Herpetosiphon gulosus: one gene and its partner. The protein of the gene in region 1 interacts with the protein of each later gene in a pairwise test. Links are inferred from orthologs where the notes say so. Each region holds a gene or a part of one and is shown in the gene's direction. Other genes may lie near its edges.

Region 1 (9,603 bases):
GCATAGAACATAGAGTCAGAAATCAAAAGGCAAAAGCGGGATCGGTCATTGAAGGTTGGGGCTAGCCAAATAATCAAAATAATCAGTGTCATCTGTGGCTAAAAAAGAGCCTTCGCGTTCTTCGTGTCCTTCGTGGTTTCCGTTCTTCGTGTCCTTTGTGGATCAAATCGAGAATTGATCGTTGGAGGAAGTTATGCGTTCAACCATTCGTAGCTTAGTGACTCAAATTGCCCCTTTGGATTTACGCGAGCAGGCCGATTGTAATGAAACCTTGGCATGGATCGATAGCGATGCGCCACTGTTTCGCACGGCCAAGCCTGCAACCCCGCCAATGCACTTAGTTTCCTACATTGTGGTGTACGATCCGGCGACGGCTCAGATTTTATTGGTCGATCATCGCAATGCTCAATTATGGTTGCCATGTGGCGGCCATGTTGAGTCAGATGAACATCCAGCAATCACCGTGATTCGTGAGATCGAAGAAGAATTGGGCATTCAAGCTGAGTTTTATTGGCAAGATCCCTGCTTCATCACCGTGACCGAAACGGTTGGGTTGACCGCAGGTCATATTGATGTTTCCTTGTGGTATGTAGTGCAAGCTGATTCGCAACAACCATTGGCCTACGATCAAGCTGAATTTAGCCAAATTCGCTGGTTTGCGCTCGATCAACTGCCGTTGGAACGCAGTGATCCGCAGCTTGGGCGCTTTATTGGCAAGTTTCAACGGTTGCTCAAACGCGAAGCTCCACGACTATTGGCAGTGCGTTAACATTTCGTTTAAGCAGCTTTTAAGGCATTCAAAGGCCCAAAGCTGCGTGGTATAATCTAGCGATGCAGCCGTGCTGCCGATATTCAGACACCACGAGGTACCACATGTTTAAATGGCTTGGGAAACTACTGGGCGACCCCAACGCTAAGGTTGTGAAGAAAATGCAGCCAACCTTAGATGAAATTAACGCCCTTGAGCCAACAATGAAGGCTCTTAGCGATGAACAACTCCGTGAAAAAACGGCTGAATTACGCACACGGTTCGCAGAGCTAACCAAAGCGGATCGTGAAGCGCTCGACGACCGCTACGCCGACGAAAATCGCCACGATTCCACCGTCGAAAAAGACTATCAAAAGGAATTACGGACGATTGAAGATGCGGCGCTTGATGAATTGTTGCCCGAAGCTTTTGCTTTGGTGCGCGAAGCCTCAAGCCGCGTGATTGGTCAACGTCACTACGATGTCCAGATGATCGGCGGGATTGTGCTGCACGAAGGCCGCATCGCCGAAATGAAGACTGGCGAAGGTAAGACCTTGGTGGCTTCCTTGCCCTTGTTCCTCAATGCAATTCCTGGCCGTGGCGCACACTTGGTTACCGTCAACGACTACCTCGCCAAAGTTGGTGGTGGCTGGATGGGGCCAATCTTCCATAGCCTCGGCATGAGCACGGGCTATATCGCCCACGATTATTCAGCGATTTACGACCCCAATTATATCGACCCCAACGCCAAACAAGATGATAGCCGTTTGGTGCACTGGCGGCCTTGCTCACGCCGCGAAGCCTATATGGCCGATATGACCTACGGAACAAATAATGAATATGGCTTCGATTATCTGCGCGATAACATGGTGCAGCACAAAGATCAATGTGTGCAGCGTGAATTGCACTATGCGATTGTTGACGAAGTAGATAATATTTTGATCGACGAAGCCCGTACTCCCTTGATTATCTCTGGCCCAGCCCAAGAATCCAGCGATAACTATCGTCGGTTTTCTTCGTTGGTGCGTGGCCTCAAGCGCTCAAGCATTTCGCCAGATGAAGTGCGCAAGGGCTTGAAAGACGATTTCGATGGCGATTATTGGATCGACGAAAAATCACGCTCAATTACCTTGACCGAATCGGGCTTAGAGGTGATGGAAAAACGCCTCAATTTGCCTGATGGCGAAAATATGTACGATGCCAAGAACTTTGAATTAACTCATTATTTGGAAAACGCCCTCAAGGCCGAATATGTTTTCCATCGTGATGTTGATTATGTGGTGCAAAATGGCGAAGTCGTGATCGTCGATGAATTTACAGGCCGGACAATGCCAGGTCGGCGTTGGTCAGATGGCTTGCACCAAGCGGTTGAAGCCAAAGAAGCGGTCGAAGTGCGCCGCGAGAACGTCACCTTGGCAACCATCACCTTCCAAAACTACTTCCGAATGTACAATAAACTTGGTGGCATGACTGGTACAGCGATCACCGAAGCTGAAGAATTTAGCAAAATCTACAATTTGGAAGTGGTGATTATCCCGACCAATCGCCAAGTCGTGCGCGAAGATTATCGCGACCATATTTATGCCTCGCAAAAAGCCAAATATCACGCCGTACTGCGCGAAATCAAAGAGATGCACGCAGTTGGCCGCCCAGTTTTGGTCGGTACAACCTCGGTCGAAAGCTCCGAAATTGTCAGCAATTTGCTGAAGCAAGAAGGGCTTGAACACTATCTTTTGAATGCTAAGCAACACGAACGTGAAGCTTATATCGTGGCTCAAGCTGGTCGCACGGGTGCGATCACAATTGCGACCAACATGGCTGGTCGGGGAACTGACATTTTGCTGGGCGGCAACCCCGATGGTTTAATTGAGGAACATCTCAAAGCTCTTGGCACAACCATTGCCGATGCAACGCCTGAGCAACTAGCCCAAGTCCAGGCCCAAGCTAAAGCCGATGTCGAGGCTGAGCGTAAAGCTGTGATGGAAGCTGGTGGCTTGCACATCATCGGCACTGAGCGCCACGAAGCTCGCCGGATTGATAACCAACTCCGTGGTCGGGCTGGCCGTCAAGGCGACCCGGGTTCGTCGCGCTTCTTCATTTCACTTGAAGATGAGTTGATGACCCGCTTCGGACGAATTGACACGATCAAGCGCTTGATGGAGCGTATGTCTGATGGCGATGAAGAATTGCCACTCGAATCGGGCTTGCTCGATAAAGCGATCGAAAGTGCCCAAACTCGGGTTGAAGGTTATAACTTTGATGTGCGTAAGCATGTGGTCGAATACGACGACGTGGTGAACAAGCAGCGCGAAGTGATCTACGCTGACCGCCATGCTATTCTTGGCGGCGAAGATATGGGCGACCGGATTCTTGAGATGGTCGTTGATGAAATCGACATCCATGTCGAAGAATTTCTCGATAACCGCGAGCTAGACAAGCCCGATCTCGAAGGATTCTTGCGTCAGTTGTATTCGATTGTGCCCCAACTCAAAGCCCAAGAAACTGAATTGGCAGCCCGCTTCAAAGGCAAACAAGCTGATGAAATTGGCGAAATTGCTACCGAAGTGGTGGAAGAAGCCTACAATCGGCTTGGCGAAGAGTTGGCAACCCAATACACCACCTTATTACAACGCGGAGTTCAGCCAATTCCTGGGGTCAGCGGCCCAGAAGCCTTCTTTGCCCACTTCGAGCGCCAAGAAATGCTGGGGGCAATCGATCGCGAATGGATCGATTATCTAACAGCGGTTGATGAAATGCGCCAAGGCATCGGCAACGTCGCAATTGCCCAACAAGATCCATTGGTAGCCTTCAAACGCGAAGCCTTTAAGATGTTCGACGAACTCAAAGGCAACATTCAAAACCGGATCGTCTACAACTTCTTTACCGACGCTGCTAACTGGCAAGTGCGTTTGCGCCAAGTTGAGCTTGAAATGGAAGCCCGTTTGGCTCTGGCTCAAACCGCTGGTGGTTCAGAAAACGCTACTGAAGAAGCTCCCAAGCCCGCCAAACGTGGAGTTGGTGGGGCGGCGCGACGGGTCAGCAATGCCGCAGGCCAAGCTGCACCAGCCCGCCGAATTGTGATCAAAATCGGCCGCAATGATCCTTGCCCATGCGATAGCGGCAAGAAGTTCAAAGCTTGCCATGGCTTGCCGGGCAAAGAAGCCGAACTTGAGGCGATTTTGGCGGTCAAGCATACCCATGCTCAAGCAGTTGGCAAAAAATAGCATTTGACATAACTAATCATCGTTGCTAGGCCGTGGGGTGTTTTTGCTCTACGGCCTGTTTATTTAAGAACATAGAACCAAGTCAGAAGTCAAAAATCAAAAGGCAACATAGTAGGGGTCAGGATTCAGGGGCGAGGGGTCAGAATGAGCGGCGAGAATCTAGGAAGTACAGAGGCAACAGCAGCATAATCATCAAAATCTGTGCTAATCTGTGGCTTGAAACTGCTCTTCATGTGCTTCGTGGATCAATCTGCGCGGTTCAGCAATTATTGGTTAAAATAGCTATTTGTAATAATCTTGATGGATAGAGATCTGCATATGCGAATTGTAGTTAAACTTGGGACGAGCGTTTTGACCGACGGAACCGACCGTTTGCATCGCCCACGCATGGTCGATTTGGCGCGTCAGATGGCCCAATTACGTGATGTTGGCCACGAAGTTGTCTTGGTTTCTTCAGGCGCAGTGTTGGCTGGCTGGGAGCGCTTGGGCTTTCCCAAACGACGGCGTGAGTTGACCCATAAACAGGCGTTGGCGGCAGTTGGGCAGGGCCGTTTGATGCATATTTATGGTCAATTATTTGAAATTTACGATGTGCCTGTAGCTCAAACGCTGCTTACCCGCGCCGACTTGCGTGATCGAGTGCGCTACCTGAATGCCCGCGCCACCTTATTAACTTGCTTGGAAATTGGCGTATTGCCAATTATCAATGAAAATGATGCAGTGGCAGTTGATGAGATTCGCGTCGGCGATAATGACACACTTTCAGCTTTGGTCGCGAATTTGGTTGATGCCCAGTTATTGGTCATTTTGAGCGATATTGCTGGCTTATATAGCGCCGACCCACGCCATAACCCTGAAGCAACCCTGATCGACGATGTTGCGGCGGTGAATGAACAGGTTTATGCTTTGGCAGGAGCGGCGGGTTCGCATCGTGGCACTGGCGGTATGTTCACCAAAATTCAGGCTGCCGAATTGGCGACCCGTGCTGGCACAACCATGGTGATTGCTGCTGGTAACGAGCCGAACGTACTTGTGCGCTTGGTCGCTGGCGAGAGTGTTGGCACACGGTTTCGGCCAGTCAGCACCCGCTTGGAAAGCCGCAAACGCTGGATTATGGCTGAGCGCGTGCGCCAAGCCCATATTGCAGTTGATGCAGGTGCAGTTCAAGCCCTCACTCAGCAAGGCCGTAGCCTGTTGCCTGCTGGAATTGTGGCAGTTGAAGGCGAATGGCGACGCGGCCAAACTGTAGCGATTGTCGCGCCCGACGGCCAAACGATCGCCTGTGGCCTATGCCAATATGCCGCCCACGAAGTTGCCCAAATCAAAGGCTCGCGCACCAGCGATATCGAAAGCATTCTCGGCTATTCTTATGGCGCTGAAGTCATTCACCGCGATGATATGGTAGCCTTTGTTAAGGATGAATTATGAAGTGGGAAAAGGGATGAAGAAGGAATTTTTGTGGCTTCAAATTGATATCTCGGTTTTATCAAAAGCTGAAGGATGGTGGATTGCTACATCCTTCATCCTTCCATAAAGAGGGAGGATGATTTTGCAATTTTGAATAATTACTTATTTCTACTAAGGTGCTAATAGTTGAGGAATGCTATTCATCCTTCATCCTTCATCCTTCTATAAGGGGTATTATGGCTAAACTCTATTTGATTCGCCATGGCCAGGCTGTGGTGAATGTCGAGCCGATTATTGGTGGGATCAAGGGTGATCGTGGCTTGACAGCCTTGGGTGTGCAACAAGCTGAATCGTTACGTGATCGGCTGATGGCAACTCGCGAGATTGTGCCCGATTTATTTATTTGTAGTACGATGCCACGTGCAATGCAAACAGCCGAAATTATCGCGCCAGCGTTTGCCAAGCCCTTGCTTTACGATGAAGGTTTTTGTGAGTTCAATGTGGGCGAGGCTGATGGCCTGAGTTGGAAAGAGTATAATGCGCGTTATGGAAAGTTTGATTTCGACCTACGCAAGCCCTTATCGCCTGGTGGCGAGACTTGGCAAACCTTTTGTCAACGCACTCATTTCAATTTTGAACGGGTGCTGAACGCCAATCCCGAGGCCACGATTGTAATTGTTTGCCACGGTTGGGTGATAGAATCGTCGTTAAGCTATTTTTGGCCGCATACTCGTAGCGAACAACCAAATGTCGATCTCGAAGTAACCAATACATCCTTGACCCATTGGTATCAGCATCAGCGGGGTGGGCAGGTGCGCTGGTTTTTGGGTGGCTACAACGACGCTGTGCATTTACATGCCGCTGTTCGTTGGCAACTCGAAGGCGATCTGGAAGGTGAGGATCATCCAGCCGCCCCGCTTGGCGAGTTATGACGGCTAGCATGAGGAGTATCCAATGCTTGAGGCAATGGGTCAGCGAGCAAAGCTGGCAGCACGAATATTGGCCCGCACAACTACGGCTCAACGTAATGCTGCCGTCGAGGCCATGGCTGAAGAACTAAGCCTTGATCGCGAATCAATTCTTTCGGCCAACGAGGCTGATATGCGACTGGGGCGCGAGGCTGGCTTAACCCCAGCCTTGCTTGATCGTTTATTACTTAACGAGCAGCGACTTGAAACAATTGCCAACGATGTGCGCACCGTGGCGGTTTTGCCTGATCCGGTTGGCGAGATATTTGAGCAAGGTGTGCTGCCAAATGGCTTGCGCATCGAAAAGCGCCGCGTGCCGCTGGGAGTAGTTGGCGTAATCTATGAGGCGCGGCCAAATGTTACTGCTGATGTGGCAGCGTTGTGTATCAAGGCAGGCAGTGCGGTGATTTTACGGGGTGGTAAGGAGATTACCCGTTCAGCTGGAGCATTGGTTCAAGCTCTCCGTCGTGCCTTAGAACGAGTTGATCTGCCCGCTGATGCCTTGCAACTAATCGACAATCCTGATCGCGAATTGGTGCGCGGCTTGCTGACCTTGGATCGCTATGTGGATATGATTATTCCGCGTGGTGGTTCGGGCTTGCACGATTTTTGCCGTAAAACTGCCACAATTCCGGTGATTACGGGCGGAATTGGGGTTTGCCACGCCTACATTGACCATACTGCGCCACTTGAGCAAGTTGTGCCAATTATTGTTAATGCCAAAGTGCAACGCCCAAGCGTGTGCAACTCGCTCGAAACCGTGTTGATTGAGCGTAGCGCCGCCGCCAAAGTGCTGCCACGGCTCGGTGCAGCTTTGTACGAAAATAAGGTCGAATTGCGCTGTGATCCTGAGTCGTTGGCGATCTTACGCGAAGCTGGTAGCGCCGATTGGCACTTAGTTGCGGCCCAGCCCGCTGATTTTGGTCAAGAGTTCTCGGCATTAATTTTGGCGGTACGAGTGGTTGATGGGCTTGATCAAGCGATTGAGCATATTGATAACTATGGCACTGACCATTCCGACACGATTTTATCGCACGATCCAGCGGCGATTGAGCGCTTTTTGAACGAGGTTGATTCGGCGGTCGTTTATGCCAATTCCTCAACCCGTTTCACCGATGGCTCGCAAATGGGCTTGGGCGCTGAAATTGCGATCAGCACCCAAAAATTGCATGCACGTGGCCCGATGGCTTTGCGTGAACTGACCTCGTACAAATGGGTAGTCCGCGGTGCTGGCCACATTCGCGATTGATGCTTCTAGTGGGCAATCGCGCTCGTTTGGCGTGGATTGCCCGTTTGTTGATCGGCCCGCAAACTCCAAAGCGTTGCGATCGCGCCAACCACATCAGCGCCAGCAAAAAAGAGCAATTGCCATGGCCCTACACCAGCAATTACCCACCAACCGAAGATCAACGGCACGCTCAGCCGCAAAATCACTGTGGTCATGGCATAGCGGCGCAGATCGATTGGGCTAACATTCATGTGTAAAACCCCAATAAATCCCACCAACATGCCTGCCACGCGCGGCCAAACCTCAGTCGTTGCTGGCATGCCAAATAAACTCAAGAGCAGATTTGGCGCAAGCGCAGCCAAAAGCCCAGTGCTCACCGCATACCAACCAAACCAGCGTAAACTCCGAATAGTTCTAAGCATCAGAAACTCCTTGAGAACAGGCCATCTCGGCCAAAGCGTGAATAACTGGGCATTCACGCGGATCATCAGCGGAACGAGCGGCGAATTCGTGCAAGGCCTGGCGCAAACGCTGAAACTGTTGAACCGTCTGGTCAATTTGCTGAACTTTTTGATCAACAAATTGCTGAATCAAGGCTTGCTCGGTATTTTGCGGGCTGAGTTGCAGAAACATGCCCATTTCACGCAAGCTAAAGCCCAATGCTTGACCTTGCTTGATTGCCAAAATTCGCGCAACAACCGTGTTTGAATAATCGCGATAGCCTGATTCACGGCGTTGGGCGGTTTCGATCAAGCCCATGCGTTCATATAAGCGCACCGTTTGCACACTCACGCCACAGCGGCGAGCTACTTGGCCAATTTGCATCGCTCAATTCCTTTCTGCTGCTTAGCATAAACCCTATACTATGCTATAGAGTCAAGCCGCAATTTGAGCAAGGATGAAGGATGCATTATGAAGGATGAAAAGCTTGATTTAACGCAGAGGCACAGAGAAAAAGATGAGGGATGAAGGATGAGGGATGAAACTGCGAAGGGCACGAAATGAGGCTATAGGCTATGGACTATCGGCTATTCCTTGGTATTTCAATAACGTAATTCCAATAGCCAATAGCCTGTATCCATTCACCCTCTGCGTTTCTGCGTTAAAAATCGTTCTCGCCGCTTGGCCGACCTTTTCGCCTGTACTTCAGAATCTCATGGCGTGGTAGCAGTTGCGTTGGCAACAGATAAAGCCTATGATATCGAACGCCAATGGCAATTTGCCGATGATGAGGCGCAGATCATGCGCTTGGTCATGGCCATGCTGCTGTGGCGCTGATGTGCTATGGAGAACTGATTATGACTGAATCCATTGGGATTCTTGGTACGGGTGAGATGGGAGGCATCTTGGCGCGGGCCTTCAGTCGGGCAAACTATCCGGTTTTGCTGGGATCGCGTGCTGCTGCGCGGGCGGCAGAACGGGCTACCGCGCTGGCCGTTGCTGGTGGGGGGAAGATTCAGTCTGGTGACTATACAACGACAGTCCAATCAGCCTCGATTTTAATCCTCGCACTGGGCTTTTCGGATGCCTTGACCTTGCTCCCAACGCTCGGAACAGCCTTGAACGGCAAACTGGTGGTGGATATTAGTACTCCGTGGGGTGATGAAATTGCCGAGCGCTCCGCCGCCGAACGTCTAGCGGATCAGCTGCCTGCCACGGCGCAGCTTGTTGGTGCGTGGAAAACGACCTTTGCAGCGACGCTTGATGGGCCACACGATCTCCAGCACGATGTGTTTGTGTCGGGTGATCATGCGGCGGCCAAGCAGCGGGTAAGTGGTTTAATTCAGAAACTGGGGTTTCGGGCGGTGGATTGTGGAAATTTGGCAACCGCCCGAGTCTTGGAGGGGATGGTGCGATTAATGGGACCAATCGCCCGGTCGCTTGCCCCCGCCGAGCGCCATGGCTCACCTGCATGGAAGTTTTTGCCTTAGGGCATGGTCACACTGCACGACGATGATTTGGGAGTGGAGAAAGGGGATGGTCTGCGCCTCGGCATTAAAACTTCCCCAACTTCTCTGCCTCTTATTT
Region 2 (9,436 bases), on another replicon or contig:
TTATCCAAAATCAGCAATAATTCTTGGTCGGCTAGCCACGCCCCAACGCTGGCCAAGAGCGATTGATTGCCCAGTCGACTGAGGTTGAAGGCTTGGGCCAGGGTTGGCAACACCAGATCAACATCATAGACATGGGCCAAACTGACAAATAACGCGCCATCGGCAAATTGCTCGCAGACTGTGCGGCCTGCTTCGAGTGCTAAGCGAGTCTTGCCCGCTCCACCAGGCCCAACCAAGGTAACCAGACGAATTGTGGGATCGGGCAAAAGCTGCTCAAGTTGAGCCATTTCTTGGATGCGGCCAAGCAGCGGTGTAACTGGTAATGGAATATGGCGTGGAATTCCCATCGGCGTAATCCTATCAGTGATGCACAACACACCTCACAACTCTATTATAGTGCAAGCCTGCCGCAGAACATAGAGGATCAAGAAAGGATGAAGGATGAGGGATGAGGGATGAAGGTCATATAACAGAGAGCATATATATCCTTTGTGCGCTTCGCGTTCTTTGCGTTCTTCGTGGTTTCTATTTCTCATCTTCGTGCCCTTCGTGGATCAACCGATCCACACCACGTTCTCGTACTAGAGTATGATTGATCTTTTTGAAACTTGGCGTACAATTAGTTAGTTCAACTAACTAATTGAAATTGTAAGGATGGGCAACGTGCAAGCACAAATGGGAAAACCCCAAGCACAGCGTGGTCAGAAGGCTGGCGGTGGGTCGGGGGGGCTTGGTCGTGCGATCGCCTACCTCGGTGCTCAGCGCAAATCGGCGATTCTGGCCTATGTGGCCTTGGCACTCGCAACCTTAGCCCAATTGGCAGTGCCGCAATTGGTGCAAAACATGATCGATGCGGTAACCAGTGGCTCAATTGCGCGAATTATTTTCAAGCAAGTGCCTGAGCCAATGCAAGCTGCCGCCGCCCAACAAGCAGGTACGACTATCGAACAATTGCGGCTTGATCAAACCAATGCTGAATCGTTGTTGATTAATGCGGCGTTGATTATTGTGGCTTTTGCTTTTATGCGCGGAATTTTCTCGTTTGTGCAAGCCTATATGGCTGAAAAAACCTCGCAAGGTGTGGCGTTTGATCTGCGTAATCAGATTTTTGCGCGGGTGCAACGCCTTTCATTCTCCTACTACGATCAAAATCAAACTGGCCAATTGATGATTCGCGCCACCGATGATGTGGAAAAAGTGCGAACTTTCATTGCTCAAGGTTTGATTTTAACCGCTCAAGCCTTGTTGCTCTTGGTTGGCGCATTAGTAATTCTGTTCTTCACCAATTGGAAGCTTTCATTGGTGGTTGTGCCGTTGCTACCGGTCGCCATGGTCATGTTTATGATCTTTGGTAAAGTCAGCCAGCCCTTGTTTGGGATTGTGCAACGCAAACTTTCGTCACTCAATACCATTTTGCAAGAAAACTTGGCGGGGATCAAAGTTGTCAAGGCGTTTACCCGCGAGCCATACGAATCGCAACGCTTTGATCTGGCGGCAACCGATTTGATGGACCAACAACTGCGAATTAGCAAAGTCTTTTCGTTTTTGTTTCCGGTAATCTTTTTGGTGGCACAACTTGGCCAAGCGGGAATTCTCTATTTCGGCGGTCGCCAAATTTTGGGTGGTACGCTAGATTTAGGTGAATATCAAAAATTCAGCTTGTACTTGGTCTATGTGTTTTTTCCCTTGGGTCAGCTTGGTTTTATTATCTCGCTGATGGCTCAGGCTGGCGCTTCGGCCTCGCGTATTTTCGAAATTCTCGATGCCAAGAGCGAAATTACCGATAAGCCTGATGCCCAAGAATTACCCGCCATTCAAGGCAACGTTGAATTTCGTAATGTAACCTTTCGCTACTTTGGCAGCAGCGATCCAGTGCTGCGCGATGTGAGTTTCGCGGCTAAACCAGGCCAAACAATCGCTTTACTTGGCGCAACTGGTAGTGGCAAATCGACGATCATCAACTTACTGCCCCGCTTTTACGATGTCAGCGAAGGTGCAGTCTTGATCGATGGCCATGATTTGCGCGATGTAAAACTTGATAGCTTGCGCTCGCAGATTGGGATTGTGCTGCAAGAAACCAATCTGTTTAGTGGCTCAATTCGCGATAACATCGCTTTTGGGCGACCTGAGGCGACGTTTGAAGAAGTTGAAGCTGCTGCTAAAGCAGCCTCGGCTCACGATTTTATTATGACTTTTCCTCAAGGCTACGATACCTCGGTTGGCGAACGCGGTGCAACCTTGTCTGGCGGTCAAAAGCAACGGATCGCGATTGCTCGCGCTTTGCTGCTCAATCCACGGCTGCTGATTTTGGATGATTCGACCAGCAGCGTTGACTTGATGACTGAATATCGCATTCAAAAGGCACTTGATCAATTGATGCAAGGCCGCACCAGCGTGGTAATTGCCCAACGGATTAGCACCGTCTTGAATGCTGACCAAATTTTGGTGCTCGAAAAAGGCCAAGTGGTGGCGCGTGGCAACCATGAAGAATTAATGGAAAGCAGTGCCATCTACGCCGAAATTTACAATTCGCAACTGGTCGGCGATGCCGACATTGCAGCGCTTGAAAACTCAAGCGTTGAGGAGGCTTAGCGCTATGATGGGTGGATTAGGCGGTCCTCGCCACTTATTAGAAGCTGAAACTGAAAAGCCCCAACGCTTGGGTGCAACGCTGGCTCGCTTTGGCTTTTATTTTCGTAAAAAATGGTTTGGCTTTGCGTTTGCCATCCTTTTAATTGTCATCGGCACATGGGGCCAAGTTGTTACCCCCGATTTGATCGGCCAATCGATCGATTGCTATTTGCTGCCCAACCCCAGCGCCTGCTGGTTTGATACGATCAATAGCGAAATTAGCAGCGCTGATCGTTTGAGCGGACTTGGCTCATTGGTGCTGTTGTTGTGTGGCTTGTTTATTGGGACATCGATTTTGCAAGGCTTGGCCTTTTATGCTATGAACTGGTCAGGTCAACATGCCCTGCGCCAGATGCGTGAAGATCTATTTGCCCAAATTCATCGTTTGTCGTTGGGTTTTTACTCGCGCAACGAAGCTGGCAACATTATGAGTCGCATCACCAGCGATACCGATACGATTCAGCAGATGCTGGGCTTTGCCTTGCTCAACGTGCTTGGCGGTATTTTGCTAATCGGCTGGGTTGCGATCAAAATGTTACAAGAAAATGTGCCCTATGCTTTGTTGAGCTTGAGCGTTGTGCCGTTTATGGCAATTGCAACCTTCTATTTTTCGAGTCAAGCTCGCAAAGCCTTCCGTAAAACCCGCCAACAGATGGGCAGCGTCAATGCTGGCTTGCAAGAAAGCATCGCTGGGGCGCGTGAAGTACAAGCCTTCAATCGTGAAGAAGAAAGTATCGCTCAATTTGTGCGTACCAACGCGGCCAATCGTGATGCCAACGTGCGAGCTGCCACCTTCACCAGTGCGCTCAACCCAGTGCTCGAAGCCTTGGGCTATGTGGCGATTGCAATTGTGGTTGTGGTTGGCGGGCTTTCAGTCTTACGCGATCAACCATTATTTGGCTCGACTGCAATTTCGCTAGGTTTGGTATTTGCCTTCTTGCAATATGTCCAACGCTTCAACCAACCAATTCAGCAAATTGCCGTGATGTGGACTAATGTGCAAAATGCGATTGCTGGCGGCGAACGAATTTTCAATTTGCTTGATGAAGTTCCCGATGTAACCGACAAGCCTGATGCCCGCGAAATGCCCGCGATTGTCGGCAAAGTGGAGTTGGTCGATGCTAAAGCCGAGTACAAAAAAGGCGAACCAGTTTTGCGCGGAGTCAGTTTTACTGCTGAACCAGGCCAAACGATCGCGATTGTTGGGCCGACTGGCGCAGGCAAAACCACGATTATCAATTTGCTGCCGCGTTTTTATGATGTCACTGGTGGCGCAGTTAAGATTGATGGAATTGATGTACGCGATGTAACAGCTGCTAGCTTACGCCGCCAAATTGGTATCGTGCTCCAAGATTCGTTCTTGTTCTCGGATACCGTGATTAATAATATTCGCTATGGGCGGCTCGATGCCAGCGATGAAGAAGTGATTGCAGCAGCCAAATTGGCCTCGGCTCACGATTTTATTGAGCGTTTGAGTGATGGCTACCAAACCGTGCTGGGCGAACGTGGTGGTGGTTTGAGCCAAGGCCAACGTCAATTAATCGCGATTGCACGGGCTGCACTAGCCAATCCACGCATTTTAATTCTTGATGAAGCGACTTCGAGTGTTGATACCCGTACCGAGCGCTTGATTCAGCAGGCCTTTGATAGCTTGCTGCAAGGCCGAACCAGCTTTGTAATTGCCCACCGTTTGAGCACAATTCGTAACGCCGATTTGGTCTTGATGCTTAAAGACGGGGCTGTGATCGAGCGTGGCACGCATACCGAATTGTTGGCGCAACGCGGCGCATACTACGATTTGTATATGAGCCAATTTCGGCGCGAAGAGGAAGTAGTGGCCTAGAAGCTAGCTAACTGAAATCCTATTGATCTAATGCGCCCTAGCAGGCAAAGGCTGCTGTCGAGGTTGATTTGAAGCCCTCGATATGGTTGCTGGCTGCTAGAGCGCATGTTAAGTGATCGATTTACTCGCTGCGAATTTTGGCAATCAGGTTGCTAGTGGATAGCCCTGCTTGATACTGAATTAGCTCGACTTTGCCGCCATAGGCCAAAACAATTCGCGCCTCAGGTAAATCTTTGCCGTTGCTTGCTTGCTCAGGGTGAGCATAATCGCCACCTTTGACATAGATATCAGGTTGTAAAGCACTAACTAATGGCTCGGCGGTTAACGATTCAAATAGTGTGACATACTCGACCGAGCGCAATGCTGCAAGCACAATTCCGCGCTGAAGCTCAGGCACGATTGGGCGGGTTGGGCCTTTGTAGCCACGGACTGAGGCATCGCTGTTCAAGCCAACAATCAACAGATCGCCCAAGGCTCGGGCTGCTTGCAGGTAGGTTACATGGCCTGCATGCAGCAAATCGAAGGCTCCATTGGTAAAAACCACGCTCAAGCCCTGTTCGCGCCACTGCTGGCGAAGTACAACTAAATCGGCTAAATCAGTAAATGGTGAATTCATCGAAGCCTCATACAATCTGGCCAAATTGAATTAATGCGTTCTGAAGCTCGTTCGGGCTAACTGTGGCTACGCCAATTCGGCGTACTACCAAGGCTGCCGCCGTGTTAGCAAGTTTGGCAGCAATAAGCGGGCTATGGCTTGCACACAAACTAAGTGTGGCGGTGGCAATAAAGGTATCGCCCGCCCCAGTTGCATCAAACACCTCACCAATTGGCACTGCTGGAATATGATGGATGCCTGCTGCATCGAGTAGCGAAAAGCCTGCCCCGCCTCGAGTAATCACGACCGCCGCCAACTTAAGTTGATCGCGCAAGCGTTGCAAGCCCTGTTCGACTTGCTGATCGTTAGCTAAACGCTGGCCAAGCCACGCCTCAGCCTCGCCCAAATTGCACTTGAGAAAATCGGCTCCAGCGTAGGGTTCAAAGCGACCTTGGCTATCAACTGTCAACAAAGTTTTATATTGTTGACATAACTGTTGGATGTGTTGAATTAGCCGCTGGCTGAGCCAGCCCACGCGATAATCTGAGCAAAGCACAGCATCAACTTGGGGAATCAATTGGCCTAATAATTCGATCGCCTGATCTTCCAAATTTGGATCAACTGGCCGCCGATCAACCTTATCGAGTCGAGCAACTTGTTGGGCAACGGTTAATTGTACCGAGGCCAAAATGCGGGTTTTAGTGGTGGTTGGGCGTTGCTCATCACGCAGCAATCCAGCGGTGCTCACCTTGCGTTTATGCAAGGCATTGGCTAATTCATGGCCAGCTTGATCAGCACCGATTAATGCCACAATCCCAGCCGTGCTGCCGAGGGCGGTGATATTGGTCGCAGGGTTAGCTGCACCACCAGGAATAATTCGCCGTTGCTCAAATTCTAAAACCGGAATTGCCGCCTCGCGCGAGAGCCGTTCGGGCTTGCCATACAAATATTCGTCGAGCACAACATCGCCAACCACCAGCACGCGGCGATTGGCGAGTTGGGCCACATGTTCAACAGTGATCATGCTTATTCTCAGTATTCAAAATTAGCCAACCATTTTCACCAACCAACGGGTGAAGGCTGGAAAGATTCGATATGCTACCCCAAACACATGATAAATCCGCGGAATAACCCGCTGAGTCGTGGGGTTGGCCGCCACATGCAGCACAATCTCAGTGACATCGTGAGGCTTGAGCATGCCAAAGATTGAGGCAAAGCGCGACATCTTATTGAAGTCGGCGGAATCAAAAAATGGCGTGGCGATTGGGGCAGGGCAAACTAATGAACATTTGATCGGCGTGCCCCGCAATTCAATTTGCAAGGCCTCAGAGGCCGCCATCAAAGCATGTTTTGAAGCTGAATAACTGCCCATGTTGTGGGTTGAAACCAAGCCTGCCACCGAAGCTACATTCACAATATGGCCACTATTTTGCTTGCGCATGACAGGCAAGACCGCCCGAATACAATGCATTGCCCCAAAATAATTAACCGTGATCATGCCTTCGAGATGCTTCCATTCAATCTGCTCAATCGAATCAAAGACCCCATAACCAGCATTATTGATCAGCAAATCGACCCGCCCAAAGCTGGCGACGGCTTGATCGATCAAAGCTTGAACTGCCTGCACATCGCTAACATCAGTGGCAACTGCGAGTGCCTTGGCTCCGGTTTGGTTGATGGCTGCCGCCAGATCGTTTAGTTGCTCGGCTGAACGGGCGGCGAGCACCACATTGGCCCCACCACGCGCCAAACCTTCGGCGATCAACTTGCCAATGCCCGATGATGCTCCAGTGATAATGGCAGTTTTGCCCGCAAAACTCATGATTCTGCTCCTTGTTGTGCCCAATCGTGGGCAAATTGCTCTAAAGCTCGGCGTTGCCAGGGATGCAAATGCACAATTGGGCGACGCGCCTTAACTAAATTCCATGCGTCTTCTAAATCCATGCCTTGGGCAATCAGCACAGCTGTACATAAGGTAGCTGAACGGCTCATGCCAGCATGACAATGGATCAGCACCTTGTGGTCAGTCTCGATAGCTTGTTGCACAAAAGCCACGCCTTGTTGGAGCGCTTCAGGGCTAGGTGCTTGGCGATCCATGGTTGGCAGCCATAGGTAGCCCTCGTTGCCTAACGTGCCAAACTGATCTTGGCGCTCAGCTTGGAGATTGACCGTCACCCGCACACCTTGAGCGTGTAAAATCTGCCAATCGTGGAGATCGAAAAAGCCGCCAAGGTATAATTGCTCAGTAATTTGGTTGACCCGCGGCTTAACTTTGCCGCCAAGTCGCCGATAGAGTCGGCGCGTTCCCATGACTAACCGTGAGCGCAAAACATAAAACCAATGCTGCAAAACTGCCAGCATACCTCAATCCTTTATCAGTTTTTATCGGTGATTAACGACCGCAAGCCATTGTACCACGCTGTACCAAGCTGATTAAGGCTATAATGGACTTCGTTTTTTTAGTGGTAAGGGCCATTGTGGAAACAACAATTCAAGTTGCCTTAGTTGGCGGTGCGCCGTTGGTGCAAGCCACTTTTTTGGAGCGACCAAATCGCTTTTTGGTGCTGGCTCAATTGGCCGATGGGGTAATTGTTCAGGCGCATTTGGCTGATCGAGGCCGTTTATTGACCAAACTCGTGCCAGGAGCGCAGCTGGTGCTAGGCCACAAACCAGCCGAAGGCCGTAAAACTGCCTATCAAGTAGCCGGAGTGTATGAGGCTGACGAACTGGTTTCATTGGATACAGGCTTGCCAAATCGTTTGGTTGAGGCTGCCCTGCGAGCGCAAACCCTCGCGCCTTTTGCTGAATATAGCCATATTGAGCGTGAAGTCAAACTTGGGGCAAGCCGCTTTGATTTTGGTTTAGCTCCGGCTCCACCAACCAAAGCCAAGCGTCATGGCGGCGATTGCCCATGGCTGGTCGAGGTGAAAAGTGTCGGTGATGCTGAGCATAGTTTGGCCTTGTTTCCCGATGCGCCGACCGTGCGGGGCCGCCGACACTTGCTCGAATTGGCCGAATTGCATGAACAAGGGCGGCGCACAGCCGTGATTTTTATTGTGCAACGTGGCGATGCTCAGCGGGTTGCCGTCAACCGCCAAATTGATCCAGCCTTTGCTGAAACTTTGGCCGCAGTCGCTGCCCGTGGCGTTGAAATTTATGCCTATCGCTGCCCTTTGAGCCTTGCTGGCATTCGCTTGGCCGAGCAATTGCCAGTTGAATTGTAGAGGTTAATGAGAACATAGAGCAAAGAACATAGAACCTAGATGTAATGGTTTATCGCGTTAATAACGGCCAGCATGCCCTCACCCCCTCTCCCGCCCGCAAGGCGAGGGGGAATCGCTCAGGGAGTGCTCCCCTCGCCCGCCGCAGTGGGAGAGGGGTTGGGGGTGAGGGAACGAGAGAAATGGTTGTTAACCCAATGATCCATTACACATAGAACCTAGGGGAAAGTATAAGGATTAATTATGAGGGATGAAATTTAACCACGAAGGACACGAAGAGCACGAAGAATCATTTTTTGCCTCCTTCGTGTCCTTCGTGGTTAATTAATTGCCACTTTTCTTGGTCATTTTGGAGAGCATATCCCACATTTCGTTGGGCAAGCGATCAAGCCCTGAGAATTGACCTGCGCCATACAGCCACTCGCCGCCGTCAATCGTGATGCATTCGCCGTTGATATAGCCCGCTTCGTCGGCCAACATATAGGCGGCCAAATTGGCTAGCTCAATATGTTCGCCAACGCGGCGTAATGGCACACGATTGAGCGCTTGTTCAGCCAATTCGGGGGTTGGGGCAAGCCGTTCCCAAGCGCCTTGAGTTGGGAAGGGGCCAGGTGCGATTGCGTTCATTCGAATGCCATAGCGTGCCCATTCGACTGCCAACGAGCGAGTAAGGGCCAAAACCCCAGCTTTGGCTGCCGCCGATGGTACAACAAAGCCGCTGCCCGACCAAGCGTAAGTTGTAACGATGTTCAAACATTGGCCACCGCGCCCAGCTTCGATCCACTTTTTGCCTAGAGCCAAGGTGCAATAAAACGTACCATGCAACACAATTCCCAAAACGGCATCAACTGCTCGGTGCGAAAGCTTCTCGGTTGGGCTGATAAAGTTGCCAGCAGCGTTATTAACCAAAATATCGACCGTGCCGAAATGATTCCAAACGGCCTCGATCATTTGGTCAACCGCTTCGGGGTCGCGCACATCGCAGGGCACCGTAAAAACTTCACCGCCTTTGGCTGCCATCATTTCGCTGGCTGCGGTGCTCAATTTTTCGGCATTGCGGCTGGTAATTGCCAACTTTGCCCCCAACTCAAGGAAGCGCTCACCCATTGAACGCCCCAAGCCCGAACCCCCACCAGTGATGATGAT

Evidence for each region.
Region 2: the proteins of ABEB26_RS07160 (region 1) and sfsA interact in binary tests that used the Escherichia coli proteins (3 or more experiments, as listed by UniProt). The link is inferred for Herpetosiphon gulosus from one-to-one orthologs.

What each region holds. Positions count from the first base shown.
Region 1 is NZ_BAABRU010000004.1:291,973-301,575, reverse strand. What follows is about bases 5,497-8,464. They hold ABEB26_RS07160 (glutamate-5-semialdehyde dehydrogenase), read left to right. Parts: upstream 5,497-6,333; coding sequence 6,334-7,596; downstream 7,597-8,464. Other genes in these bases: ABEB26_RS07150 (heavy metal-responsive transcriptional regulator), read right to left, coding at 7,990-8,400; ABEB26_RS07155 (hypothetical protein), read right to left, coding at 7,602-7,997; ABEB26_RS07165 (histidine phosphatase family protein), read left to right, coding at 5,616-6,311. Also shown: ABEB26_RS07180 (NUDIX hydrolase), read left to right, coding at 194-769; preprotein translocase subunit SecA, read left to right, coding at 874-3,972; proB (glutamate 5-kinase), read left to right, coding at 4,291-5,400; ABEB26_RS07145 (NADPH-dependent F420 reductase), read left to right, coding at 8,874-9,506. UniProt on the Escherichia coli protein: Catalyzes the NADPH-dependent reduction of L-glutamate 5-phosphate into L-glutamate 5-semialdehyde and phosphate. The product spontaneously undergoes cyclization to form 1-pyrroline-5-carboxylate.
Region 2 is NZ_BAABRU010000007.1:308,743-318,178, reverse strand. Bases 6,619-9,419 are described here. They hold sfsA (DNA/RNA nuclease SfsA), read left to right. Parts: upstream 6,619-7,546; coding sequence 7,547-8,293; downstream 8,294-9,419. Other genes in these bases: fadH (2,4-dienoyl-CoA reductase), read right to left, coding at 8,615-9,419; ABEB26_RS11945 (protein-tyrosine phosphatase family protein), read right to left, coding at 6,888-7,430; ABEB26_RS11950 (SDR family NAD(P)-dependent oxidoreductase), read right to left, coding at 6,619-6,891. Outside these bases: ABEB26_RS11975 (tetratricopeptide repeat protein), read right to left, coding at 1-347; ABEB26_RS11970 (ABC transporter ATP-binding protein), read left to right, coding at 676-2,592; ABEB26_RS11965 (ABC transporter ATP-binding protein), read left to right, coding at 2,597-4,474; ABEB26_RS11960 (adenylyltransferase/cytidyltransferase family protein), read right to left, coding at 4,596-5,090; ABEB26_RS11955 (bifunctional heptose 7-phosphate kinase/heptose 1-phosphate adenyltransferase), read right to left, coding at 5,098-6,093; more of ABEB26_RS11950, read right to left, coding at 6,115-6,618; more of fadH, read right to left, coding at 9,420-9,436. UniProt on the Escherichia coli protein: Binds to DNA non-specifically. Could be a regulatory factor involved in maltose metabolism.